4 regions of the Rahnella sp. PCH160 genome follow, and region 2 is predicted to be linked to each of the others. Evidence: predicted binding sites of a transcription regulator. Region 2 holds the regulator's gene; each other region holds the start of a gene.
The links. The regulator CRP, encoded in region 2, controls carbon source genes, mostly activating them, when cyclic AMP is high. The targets are predictions, from matches to a motif close to ATGTGANNNNNNTCACAT.

Region 1 (3,314 bases), 220 kb from region 2:
GAATGGTTTAACTTCCACCCGCTGTTTGCCACGTTTTTGCGTCAGCGCTGTCAGTGGGAGCTGGCGGCTGAATTGCCGAAAATTCACCGCGCGGCCGCCGAAGGCTGGCTGGCGCAGGGTTTCCCGGCCGAAGCCATCCACCATGCACTGGGCGCGGAAGATACCGATATGCTGCGCGATATTCTGCTGCAACATGCCTGGTCGCTGTTTAATCAGAGCGAACTGGCGCTGCTGGAAGAGTGCCTCGCCGCGTTGCCTTATGATTGCCTGATTCAGAACCCGAAACTGGTGCTGTTACAGGCGTGGCTGGCACAAAGCCAGCACCGTTATGCCGAAGTGGAAGCCCTTCTGGTGCGTGCGGAAAGTGAAATGCAGCAGCGCAATATCGTGATGGAACAGGATCTGGCGGCAGAATTTGACGCCCTGCGTGCGCAGGTGGCGATCAACGATGGCCGTCAGGATGAGGCCGAAAAACTGGCCACCGACGCCCTGCGTTTTCTGCCGTATGAAAGCTATTACAGCCGCATAGTTGCCACGTCGGTGACGGGTGAAATCCAGCACTGTAAAGGCGATTTAACCCGTGCGCTGCCGCTGATGCAGCAAACCGAGCAAATCGCACGCCGCTACGAAGCCTATCACTACGCGTTATGGGCGCTGCTGCAACAGAGCGAAATTCTGATTGCTCAGGGCTTTTTGCAGGCCGCGTTTGAAATGCAGGATCGCGCTTTTGAACTGGTGCGCGAGCAGCACCTTGAACAACTGCCGATGCATGAATTTTTACTGCGCCTGCGCTCGCAATTGTTGTGGTCGTGGTCCCGACTCGATGATGCCGAAGACGCGGCGCGTCAGGGGCTGGACGTACTGACCAACTTTCAGCCACAGCAACAGTTGCAGTGTCTGGCGATGCTGGCGAAATGCTCGCTGGCGCGTGGTCAGCTCGACAATGCGCATCATCATTTACAGCGCTGTGAAAGCCTGCTCAAAACCGGTCAGTATCACATCGACTGGATGACCAATACCGATAAACCGCGGGTGATTTACTGGCAGATGATCGGGGATAAGTCCGCCGCGCGGCAATGGCTGCAACAGGCGCGTAAACCGGACATGGCGGATAACCATTTCCAGCAGGGCCAGTGGCGCAACATTGCCCGCGTGCAGATTTTGCTGGAACAGTTTGATGAAGCAGAAGTGGTGCTCGACGAACTGAATCAGACCGCCCGACAATTACGCCTGACCAGCGATCTGAACCGTAACCTGTTGCTGAGTAACCTGCTTTACTGGCACACCGGCCGCAAAAGTGACGCGCAGCGCGTGCTGATTGAAGCGCTCGGGCTGGCGAACCGCACCGGATTTGTCAGCCATTTCGTTATCGAAGGGGAAATGATGGCGCAACAACTGCGCCAGCTGCTTCAGCTCAATCTTTTGCCGGAGCTGGAACAGCGCCGCGCACAGCAAATTCTGCGGGAAATTAATCAGCACCATCGCCATAAATTTGCGCACTTCGACGAAGGCTTCGTGAATAAATTACTGACCCACCCGCAGGTGCCGGAGCTTATCCGCACCAGCCCGCTGACTCAGCGCGAATGGCAGGTGCTCGGGTTAATTTACTCCGGCTACAGCAATGATCAGATTGCCGGTGAGCTGGATGTCGCGTCGACCACCATCAAAACGCATATCCGCAATTTGTACCAAAAACTGGGCGTCGCCCACCGTCAGGAAGCCGTTCAGCAGGCGCAGCACCTGCTTCAGGTCATGGGCTACGGCGCCTGAAATCCGGTTTTTATTTCCTTTTCATAACACACCGGGCTTTTATGGCGGTGTGTTATGCCTATTTCGCATGACTACAAGCGAACATTTTTTGCTCATAATGAAAATCCGGTGATATAATGTGATCTTCGTCACACTATTTAACTTCACCATTTTCTTCAGTAAAGCCCATTGCCAACCAGCGGTAACAGCCTTCAGGCTGATTTGGCTTCGTGCAAACGGCTGTAGTGAGTAAGGATTTTTATCGATGGGTACTTTAACTGCCGGGTTTATCATGATGCGCTGGGAACTGCTGAGCGCCTTTTTAATGTTCTGCACCAGCCAGCTTAATATTGTTTGCCGCCAGTCCAGCCGCAATACCATGGCGTTTATTTGCAGCGGAATCGGCCTGACCGTGACGTGTTTCTTCGTGATGAGCCTCATGGGAATGAGCTATAACGCTGAAGCGATTGCGCAATTCTGGTCCACGACGAAAGACGTGTTCTTCGACGTTATGAGCAAAACCCCGACCGATATGTCTTACTACTATTAATCTTATTCTCTGATCGCTATTGACGATTTTAAGGGGCAGAACTTCCGGTTCTGCCCTTTTTATTGCGCATTTTCATTCTCCCCGCCGCGATTTTGTTGCTTATTTACGCAGCGAAATGCCATCTAATCCTAAATTTAAAAATTTGCGCGATGCGTCGACTGTCTTTTTGTACCTATCCTTCTGATTACCTGTAAATTGCAGTCTGCCTCGAAGGATAAAAAGATAATGTGCCGACGCCTCAAACTATTGATTGCTAATAGTTGAACGGTCGTATTAGATTCTCACACTATACTTTTCTTAGAATGATCATTGTTTTGTTTGCTTCAGGCTGCTGAATTTTCACTATTTTGGCATCCCTGCTTATGGTTGAAGGAATTCCGATGAATACGCATCACGTGCTTGGCGCGTTAGTGTTACTGGTAAGCTCTGCCTCGTCACTCGCCGTTGAAACAACGGGTATCCCGCAGGATCAGGTAAAAGAACGCAATGCGTTCATTGCTGACCTGATGAAAAAAATGACCCTTGACGAAAAAATTGGTCAGCTGAATCTGGTCACCGTTGGCCCGGATTATCAAAAAGAAGCCATCATGGCGGACATCAAGGCCGGTAAAGTTGGCGGGGTATTTAATACGGTCACGAAGCCTGATATCCGCCGTATGCAGGATGAAGTCAAAAACAGCCGCCTGAAAATTCCTCCTTTCTATGCGTATGACGTTGTCCACGGGCAGCGCACGATTTTCCCGATCAGCCTTGGCCTCGCATCGAGCTGGGATATGCAGGCCGTCTTCACCAGTGCGCATATCGCTGCGGTGGAAACGGCTGCCGATGGCCTGAACATGACCTTCGCGCCGATGGTGGATATCACCCGTGATCCGCGCTGGGGCCGTGTTTCCGAAGGCTTTGGCGAAGACACTTATCTGACCTCACGCCTCGCACACGAAATGGTGACCGGCTTCCAGGGCAAAGACCCGTCTGCGCCCGACGCCGTGATGGCAAACGTGAAACACTACGCGTT
Region 2 (3,314 bases):
TATCCGCCAGATAATGCGAGTTAAAACCCGGTTCCTGCATCGCCTGGCTCAGCGAGGTGAACAGCTTGTTGTGCGCCTGATTCACCTGCATCCGGGTGTACGCGAGTTTCGACGCGTCAGGGTTTTCCTGCAGGATAAGCCGGATGGCGTCCTGATACGTTTCCAGCGCCTGATGGGCGTTCTGGCGCATCAGGCCACTTTGCCATTGCGGCCACAGCCAGATGGTGCCGCCGAAGGCCAGCGCACAGCCAATCAGCGTATCGATAAGTCGCGGCACCAGAAAATGGATGCCGTTCATCGCCAGCAGCTGCAACGTATACACGGCGGTGACCGTCATCCCGACCATCGCCAGCCCGTAGTTTTTGCGCAGCACCGTGTAGGAAATCAGCGTCACCACCAGCATACAAATCAGCGTGATGCCTTCCGGCATCTCCAGTTTCAGCAATCCGGCGGCAATCAGCAGACCGGCCAGCGTGCCGAGCGCACGGTGCTGGATACGCACACGGGTGGCGTTATAACCGTTCTGGCTGACCAGCATGATGGTCAGCAAAATCCAGTAGGGTTTCGGCAGATTGAAGAAGAGGCCCAGGCTGCTGCCGATCGCCAGAATCAGCCCCAGACGCGCAGCGTTGCGCAGGGCTGAAGATTTAAAAGACAGATAACTTTTCAGTGCAGGCCAGAACGGCAGGCGCGGCTGGGAGTTCATCAGATCTCGGCGGTACAGCGGGCGCTGCGTCCGCAGCAGTCGGGCGATGCGGCTGAAATGGTAATAACAAAAGCGGCCAACCGGATTGTCCGGATTTTGTGCCGCGATTTTTTCCAGCGCCGCCAGTTCATTCGCCATCGTGAAACGTTCGGAAAACCGGTGATAAAGAATATCGTCCGCAATCACGCGCAGCCGGGCGGAAATCACCTGCGCATTCCGGCGGATCACCGCTTCGGCGTGGCTTTCTTCCACCAGTTTTTGCACTTCTTCCGGCTGATGCAGGCTCACCGTGATGTGTTCCTGCAAATCGAGCGCGACCTGAAAACGCTGGAACAGCCGCTTGTGGTGATGATTATGCCCGTGCTGCGGGAGCATGTGCAGTTGCTGATACAGCAACGCAATCAGATCAATAACCTGCTGCTGACGTTTGAGCAGCGGCGGAAGGGCAGTTTCCGGGTCGGTATGCTGCGTCAGCAGGCTGTATTTGGCCTCGAAATAATCCGCGAGCTGTAAATACAGCTGACTGAGCGTTTCTCGCATTGGCTGTTCTTCGGAAATACGGAACCACGCCCAGTTAAACAGCCCGTACCAGGCGGTGCCGGCGGCAAACAGCGCGGGTGCCTGCCACATCGGCCTCACGCCGACCATGCTCAGTGTGAAGATGGTGGCCACCAGCGCGCCGGGCAATAAACGCGCATGCAGCGGGCTGATTTCACCGGTAACGCCGAGCAGTAAGGCCAGCGTTAACATAATGAGCGGCAGGGGAATGTGCCAGTTTTCGAGCATCACCTGCAAAAGAATACTGCTGACGGCAAACAGCGAACCGCCGACCATCAGGCGTTTAAAGAAGCGTTTGTGCGGGGTATCGAGACCGGCAACGTTGCAGCAGGCCGGACACAGGGAAAACAGCAGGCCCATTTGCAGATTGCCAAACAGCCAGCAAATACCGACAGGCAGGCACAACACCAGCGTCTGGCGCAGCGCGTAGTTAACTTCGGGATGATAGAACAGTCTTCGCCATAGCGTCATGGGTAAAGCTTAGCCCATAAAAAAGGCGCGACAGTAAGCTGTCGCGCCAATTTCTGAGGGATTAACGTGTGCCGTAAACGACAATCGTTTTACCGTGTGCGGAGATCAGGCTCTGATCTTCCAGCATTTTGAGAATACGTCCGACTGTTTCACGTGAACAACCGACGATTTGGCCGATTTCCTGACGGGTGATCTTGATTTGCATCCCGTCCGGATGGGTCATTGCATCAGGCTGTTTAGCCAGATTCAGCAAAGTTTGCGCGATACGGCCTGTTACGTCGAGGAAGGCAAGGTTGCCGACTTTCTCTGACGTCACTTGCAGACGGTTTGCCATCTGCGCGGAAAGACGCATCAGAATATCCGGGTTTACCTGAATCAGCTGGCGGAATTTTTTATAAGAAATTTCAGCCACTTCGCAGGCAGTTTTAGCACGAACCCAGGCACTGCGTTCCTGCCCTTCTTCGAAGAGTCCCAGCTCGCCGATGAAGTCACCTTGGTTAAGGTATGACAGTATCATTTCTTTGCCTTCTTCATCTTTAATCAGGACGGCAACCGACCCTTTCACGATGTAGTACAGCGTTTCGGCTTTTTCACCCTGGTGAATCAGCGTACTTTTAGAAGGATACTTATGTATATGACAGTGAGACAGGAACCATTCGAGAGTCGGGTCTGTTTGTGGCTTGCCGAGAACCATTAGCTATTATCCTCTGTTATTATCGCTGCCCAAAATCACAGGGCTCAGAGTTCCCTGTACGGCACTTACTTTATAAAGCGCCCTTTCAGCATATAACTCCCCAGAAATGCTGCAAGCGGATGTCGGAGTGAAACAGCCTGATTATTGCTGTTAACACCGTGGGTTCTGTTCTTAAACCGCAAAAACCGTCACCGCAATTTACTGGAAAGTATGTTTCGGCTTTGTTTGTAACACAGGATTGCAATGCTGTCTTCTGTTGTCTCGCTTCAGCATGATGGCGATCGGGTTACGTTGCCAGATTTTGGGTGAAAGGGTAGTCTGAGGGGAAAATTTGACGAATTTATCCACCGGGAGAAGAGTACATGCACGCACGCGTAAAATGGGTAGAAGGGCTGACATTTTTGGGGGAGTCAGCGTCGGGCCATCAGATCACAATGGACGGCAATGCGGGCGATAAAGCGCCGAGCCCGATGGAGATGTTGCTGATGTCGGCGGGCGGTTGCAGCGCGATTGACGTGGTTTCTATTTTGCAAAAAGGCCGCAATGACGTCCGTGACTGCGAAGTGAAACTGACCTCTCAGCGCCGCGAAGAAGCACCGCGTCTGTTCACGCACATCAATCTGCATTTCATCGTCACCGGCAAAGACCTGACGGATAAAATTGTCGATCGCGCCGTCAGCCTGTCTGCGGAAAAATACTGCTCCGTTTCCCTGATGCTGGGCAAAGCCGCGACGATCACCCACAGTTTTGAAGTGGTGAACGCCGAATAATTCACGACCAGCGCAAAGGCGCGGCCGGTTTGTGTCAGCGCCATGCCCTGATTTCACTTACTCGATTTTCTTCCCTTCCATCAGGCGCTGCACCAGCGGCGCCATAATCAGCTCC
Region 3 (3,314 bases), 3.3 Mb from region 2:
CCGCGCTGGCAATCTGCGTGGTGTCCGGTGAAATGGGTGGGTTTTGCATCGGCTTGCCTGCATCACCGGGGAATACCGGCGCACCGGCTGTACGTTTTTCGAGAATATGGCAGCCTTTTGCGAAACGAATATTCTGCTCGCCGTACGCCGAGCGCAGCGCCCGAAGCGGCGTCGTGACCTGTCCGGTGTGCGCTTCCATCTCGCTGATAATCAGATGTACCGGGAAACTGTAACCGCTGAGCAACGCCAGCGGGTCGTCCGCCGTGGGGCCGATCACCGCGATTTTCTGGCCGGTTGCAGGTTTCAGCGGCAGAATGCCGTTATTTTCCAGTAATGTAATGGAGCGAACCGCCACTTCCCACGCCAGTTCACGCACGGCGGGTTGCTGCATTTCAGGCTGTGAATCGGGGGCATAAGGCCGTTCGAAAAGCCCGAGGCGGAATTTTTCCGTCAGAACCCGGCTGACAATGTCGTCGATTTTTGCCATATCAATCAGCCCGCGTGATACCGCGTCGGCCAGATGCTGGGTGCAATCGCCTTTCGGTAATTCAATATCCAGACCGGCATTAAATGCCAGCGCCGCCGATTCGGCATCATCGTGGCTGACGCCGTGATGCTGATGTAGCAGACTGACGCCACCGTAATCTGCCACGATCAGTCCGTCAAAGCCCCATTGTTCGCGCAGAATTTCCGTCAGCAGGAAATGATCGCTGTGGCACGGTTGGCCGTCGATATCGTGATAAGCCGGCATGACGGAACCGGCGTTTGCCAGTTTTACCGCCATTTCGAACGGCAGCAGGAAGGTATCGTTGAGTTCACGGAACCCCAGGTGTACCGGGGCGTGATTGCGTGCGCCTTCGCTGAAAGAATGGCCGACGTAATGTTTGAGCGTGGCGAGTAAATCGCGGTTTTCGCCCTGTAAACCGCGCACGTAGGCTGTCGCCATGATCCCCACCAAATACGGATCTTCGCCAAACGTTTCTTCGGTACGTCCCCAGCGCACATCGCGCGACACATCCAGAACGGGCGCTAACCCCTGATGGCATCCGACGCTCAGCGCTTCCTGCCGGATGGCGGCGGCGACCTTTTCCATCAGCTCCGGATCCCACGTCGACGCGTAACTGAGCGAAGAGGGGAACAGCGTGGCATCTTTGCACAGCAAACCGACCAGGCATTCTTCGTGAAACATCGCCGGAATGCCCAGTCGCGTTTCTTCAACCAGCGTTTTTTGCAGACGGTTCAGCGCCCGGACGCCTTCCTGCGGGCTGACAACGTGCGTCCCCATCGGACGGGTGATTTGCCCAGCGCCGGACGCCAGCTGCTTTTCCAGCGCCAACGTTTCTTTATGACCGGCAAAATCATCACTGAGATCTGAACGTTCTTTATGGTTTCCGTTGCTGTCGAGGATGAGCCAAAACGCGTGCATCTGGGCGAATTTTTCCTCCGGCGTCATGCGTGCCAGCAGGTCGGCAACGCGAGCTGCAACGGGCTGTGCAGCATCCTGATACAGATGAGTCATCGTATTTCTCCTTGATTAACCGCGGGAACAACGTATGAAAAGGTGAAGCATGAGCAGAAGTATTGTGAATGGGGCAAAGGTAAACAATTGAGGAAAGGAATATGTAATTTACGTTTTTTGATTTTGTTTTCTATTTGTGAACGGGATCAAACTGAGCGAAGCAAATGTCCGTGCCAGCAGAATTTGGGGCGGGAGGTGTTAATTACGGCGCATCTGGTGTTTAATTACGCGTTGAAGAGTCTTAGTTAGGAGTTGAACGTCGTATGTCCCATATCAGCGCTGGCGTTGAATACGCATTGCATTGCCTGTTGTATGTCGCCGATCCGCAGGGAAAGGTGACGGAGGCCAGTGTGCGCGATTTGTCAGAACTTCAGGGGGTGCCGTTCGACTATGTCGCGAAACTGTTTACCAAACTGCACAAAGCCCGGTTGATCATTGCGACCGAAGGCGCAAAAGGTGGGATCCGGCTGGCGAAGCCTCCACATGAAATCACCGTGCTGGACGTCGTGGACGCCGTTGACGGGCGCAAAAAACTGTTCGACTGTAAGGAAATCCGTAACCGATGTGCGGTATTCGAAGATACGCCGCCGTCCTGGGCGAGTGCGGGGCTTTGCGCGATTCACTCGCTGATGATTGATGCTGACAACAGCATGCGCGCCGTGCTCGCCGCCCAAACACTGGCCGGGCTGGCGGGCCAGTTCGGGCGCAAAGCGCCGCCGGAGTTCGGGCAACAGGTCAGCCGCTGGCTGGGCGATCGCGGTTCACGCCGGATCCTCTGAATTTTCAATTCCTCATATTTCGCTGAAACGGCCAGTATCCTGAAGATGCTGGCCGTTTTTGCATTTTCGTTCGCAATGTCCCCTGAAATTTTTCTGCAAAAGGATCTTGCCATGCAGGTATTAACAGGCGTATTTTTAACTACGACAAAATTAGTCGTAGTTAAAAAGTGTTCTGCACACTCACCCTAAGGAAAAGCATGAAAATTTTACACGTCGATGCCAGCTCGAAATTCCACCAGTGGTCAAACTCCCGTGCTTTGGGACGTTATTTTTTCGAGCAGCTTGAGCAGCAGGGAACGGATATTGAGATTGATTATCTGGATGTGACGGAAGAGGTGCAGCCACACATTTCTGCGGAATTCGTGCAGGCGACATATACGCCTGAAGATCAGCGTACAGGCCGCATGCGTGAAGTGCTGGCCGATTCAGATGCGCTGTGCAAACGCGTTCTGGAAGCCGATGCACTGGTGTGTGCGATGCCGATGTACAACTGGACTATTCCGTCGACGTTCAAAACGTTCATCGACAACATTGTCCGCACCAACATCACTTACGATTTGCATGCAGATGGCACCACCAGCGGTAATCTTGGCGATAAAAAAGTGCTGTTTATCACCACGCGCGGTGCGGATCTGGGCGAGGGAAGTCCTTACGCGGCAATGGATTCGATGACGCCGGTGCTGAGAAATGCGTTTCTTTTCATGGGCGTGCAAAACCCGTGGTTTGTTGATGCACAGCCACTGCAATTTTCTGATGAAGCGGCGCGCGATGCCGGGCTGGCAAAAGCCCGCACTGAACTGGATGCGATCTCCTGCGAATGGGCGGAAAGCGTTGCAGTCACAGCATAGTGATGAAAGACAGTGGGCTTGTCTGAACATTTTCAAAATGCGGTGAAAGCCAGGCTCTCACCGCTGTCACGGATTAAACCTCCGCTTTAGGGGCCGTAACTTTGGAACAACTAACTCCCCATTGGCATTGTAATAACGGCTTGGCCAGATTTCCCACGCCGGAACGCC
Region 4 (3,314 bases), 170 kb from region 2:
GCAATGGGTCTGGTTAAAGAAGGCGAAAGCTTTGTCGTTCTGTCCGACATTCTGGGTGACGAAGATCACCTGGGCGACATGGACTTCAAAGTGGCCGGTAGCCGCGACGGTATCACCGCGCTGCAGATGGACATTAAAATCGAAGGTATCACCCGCGAAATCATGCAGGTGGCTCTGAACCAGGCTAAGGGTGCGCGTCTGCACATCCTGGGCGTAATGGAACAGGCTATCAGCACCCCACGTGGCGATATCTCTCAGTTTGCTCCACGTATCCATACCATCAAGATCAGTCCGGACAAAATCAAGGACGTGATCGGTAAAGGTGGTTCTGTGATCCGTGCTCTGACTGAAGAAACTGGCACGACTATCGAAATCGAAGATGACGGTACTGTGAAAATCGCAGCAACCGACGGCGAAAAAGCGAAATTCGCTATCCGCCGTATCGAAGAGATCACTGCTGAAATCGAAGTCGGTCGTATCTATCAGGGTAAAGTGACCCGTATCGTAGACTTTGGTGCGTTTATTGCCATCGGTGGCGGTAAAGAAGGTCTGGTTCACATCTCTCAAATCGCTGATAAGCGCGTTGAGAAAGTGACTGATTATCTGCAGATGGGCCAGGAAGTACCGGTTAAAGTTCTGGAAGTTGACCGTCAGGGTCGCGTGCGTCTGAGCATCAAAGAAGCGACGGCACCGACTCAGGAAGAAACAACTGAGCAACCTTCAGCAGAATAATCTGTAACAGAAGTTTTACAGCTCCTTTCCACGTGGACGGGAGCTGTTCGTCTCACGAACGTAAGGAAGCGTTTGTGTTAAGCAAGCGGATGACAGGACGTTCATCCAATGTTTGTCTCCGGGAGTAGAAATGAAGCCTTTCTTGCGCTGGTGTTATGTTGCGACAGCACTTATGTTGGCAGGATGCAGCAACCATGATTGGCGTAAAAATGAAGTTCTGGCGATTCCGTTGCAGCCGACGTTGCAGCAGGAAGTCATTCTGGCACGCATGGAACAAATTCTTGCCAGCCGGTCATTGACTGATGATGAGAGAGCACAGCTATTATATGAGCGCGGTGTGCTGTATGATAGTCTCGGGCTAAGAGCACTGGCGCGAAATGATTTTTCACAAGCGCTGTCTATTCGTCCTGATATGCCAGAAGTTTTTAACTACCTGGGGATTTACCTAACGCAGGCAGGCAATTTCGATGCTGCCTATGAAGCGTTTGATTCTGTACTAGAGCTTGATCCAACTTACAACTACGCGCGTTTGAACCGAGGTATCGCCCTGTATTACGGTGGCCGATTCTCGTTAGCGCAGGATGATCTGCAGGCGTTTTATCGAGACGATCCAAATGATCCCTTCCGTTCGTTATGGCTTTACCTTGCGGAGCGAGAAATCAATCCGAAGGATGCCGAAGTAGCGCTTCAACAGCGTTATGACAAAGCGGACAGAGGGCAATGGGGATGGAATATCGTCGAATTCTACCTGGGCAAGATCAGCGAAGCTACGCTGATGGAACGCCTCAGGGCAGAAGCAACGGATAACACTTCGCTCGCTGAGCATCTCAGTGAAACTGACTTCTATTTAGGTAAGCATTACCTAAGTCTGGGGGACAAGAACAGCGCCGCGGCACTGTTCAAACTGACGGTAGCTAACAACGTTCACAACTTCGTTGAGCACCGCTATGCATTGTTGGAATTGGCGCTTTTGGGCCATGAGCAAGACGACCTATCAGAATCGGACCAGCAATAGCTGACGACACCAATCAGCCTTTTTAATCATGGTATTTACCATTTTTAAGCGCCTTAACGGGCGAGGGTTGTTTTGTTCGTTTTATAATCTAATTTGAGCCGGTTCACACTTTTCAATGAAAATGACTGAAAATTTTCTCGACGAGTTATGTAGACTGGCTGCCATTATTAATGAGGCACGTGTACATGACTACTGAGCTTGAAACCTCTTTTGCTGACCTGGGGCTGTCTGCTCCGATCATTTCTGCCCTGACTGATTTGGGCTACGAAAAACCATCACCAATCCAGGCTGAGTGTATTCCTCACCTGTTAAATGGCCGCGACGTTCTGGGTATGGCTCAGACCGGTTCCGGTAAAACGGCAGCGTTTTCTTTACCGCTGCTGCACAACATCGATGCTTCACTGAAAGCACCACAAATTCTTGTTCTGGCACCGACCCGCGAACTGGCGGTTCAGGTTGCTGAAGCAATGACTGATTTCTCCAAACATATGCATGGCGTAAATGTGGTTGCCCTTTACGGCGGCCAGCGCTATGACGTTCAGCTGCGCGCACTGCGTCAGGGTCCACAAGTTGTTGTAGGTACCCCGGGCCGTCTGCTGGACCACCTGAAACGCGGCACCCTGAACCTCTCTAATCTGAAAGGTTTGGTGCTGGACGAAGCCGATGAAATGCTGCGTATGGGCTTCATCGAAGACGTCGAAACTATCATGGCGCAGATCCCGGCTGACCATCAGACCGCGTTGTTCTCTGCCACCATGCCAGAAGCTATCCGTCGCATTACCCGTCGCTTCATGAAAGATCCGCAGGAAGTGCGTATCCAGTCAAGCGTGACGACCCGTCCGGACATCAGCCAGAGCTACTGGTCTGTATACGGTCTGCGTAAAAACGAAGCGCTGGTTCGTTTCCTTGAAGCTGAAGATTTTGATGCGGCGATCATCTTCGTTCGTACCAAAAACGCAACGCTGGAAGTGGCAGAAGCACTGGAACGTAGTGGCTATAACAGCGCTGCACTGAACGGTGACATGAACCAGGCCCTGCGTGAGCAGACTCTGGAACGTCTGAAAGATGGCCGTCTGGACATTCTGATCGCAACCGACGTGGCAGCACGTGGTCTCGACGTAGAACGTATCAGCCTGGTTGTTAACTACGACATCCCGATGGACTCAGAATCTTACGTTCACCGTATTGGCCGTACTGGCCGTGCAGGGCGTGCAGGCCGTGCATTGCTGTTCGTTGAGAACCGCGAACGTCGTCTGCTGCGCAACATTGAACGTACAATGAAGCTGACCATTCCAGAAGTTGAAATCCCTACTGCAGACGTTCTGGGCGAACGTCGTCTGGCGAAGTTTGCAGCAAAAGTTCAGCAACAACTGGAAAGCAGCGATCTGGATCAGTACCGCGGTCTGCTGGCGAAACTGCAACCTGCAGAAGAGCTGGACATCGAAACGCTGGCTGCGGCATTGCTGAAAATGGCACAGGGCGAACGTCCTCTGATCGTTGCAGCGGATCCGGTCTTCAAAAGCCGTCCACCACGTCGTGAATTCGAAGATCGTGGTGACCGCGGTGA

Region 1: ACM5QY_RS01810 (YjcB family protein) is a predicted target of CRP. The motif match lies at 1,887-1,904, and genes of this name have one in related genera.
Region 3: ACM5QY_RS18320 (glycoside hydrolase family 3 N-terminal domain-containing protein) is a predicted target of CRP. The motif match lies at 1,654-1,671, and genes of this name have one in related genera.
Region 4: yrbN (protein YrbN) is a predicted target of CRP. The motif match lies at 1,839-1,856, and genes of this name have one in related genera.

What each region holds. Positions count from the first base shown of each region.
Region 1 is NZ_JBLOGT010000001.1:406,756-410,069, forward strand. Features, by position in the region: gene malT (HTH-type transcriptional regulator MalT) at 1-1,770, shown strand, start outside; gene ACM5QY_RS01810 (YjcB family protein) at 2,015-2,299, shown strand; gene bglX (beta-glucosidase BglX) at 2,680-3,314, shown strand, end outside.
Region 2 is NZ_JBLOGT010000001.1:624,138-627,451, reverse strand. Features, by position in the region: gene ACM5QY_RS02980 (YccS/YhfK family putative transporter) at 1-1,735, opposite strand, end outside; gene crp (cAMP-activated global transcriptional regulator CRP) at 1,797-2,429, opposite strand; gene ACM5QY_RS02970 (OsmC family protein) at 2,792-3,199, shown strand; gene ACM5QY_RS02965 (phosphoribulokinase) at 3,257-3,314, opposite strand, start outside.
Region 3 is NZ_JBLOGT010000001.1:3,965,398-3,968,711, reverse strand. Features, by position in the region: gene ACM5QY_RS18320 (glycoside hydrolase family 3 N-terminal domain-containing protein) at 1-1,519, opposite strand, end outside; gene ACM5QY_RS18315 (RrF2 family transcriptional regulator) at 1,783-2,298, shown strand; gene ACM5QY_RS18310 (FMN-dependent NADH-azoreductase) at 2,496-3,146, shown strand; partial or broken gene ACM5QY_RS18305 (helix-turn-helix domain-containing protein) at 3,213-3,314, opposite strand, start outside.
Region 4 is NZ_JBLOGT010000001.1:452,146-455,459, reverse strand. Features, by position in the region: gene pnp (polyribonucleotide nucleotidyltransferase) at 1-732, shown strand, start outside; gene nlpI (lipoprotein NlpI) at 863-1,747, shown strand; gene yrbN (protein YrbN) at 1,863-1,943, shown strand; gene ACM5QY_RS02015 (DEAD/DEAH family ATP-dependent RNA helicase) at 1,933-3,314, shown strand, end outside.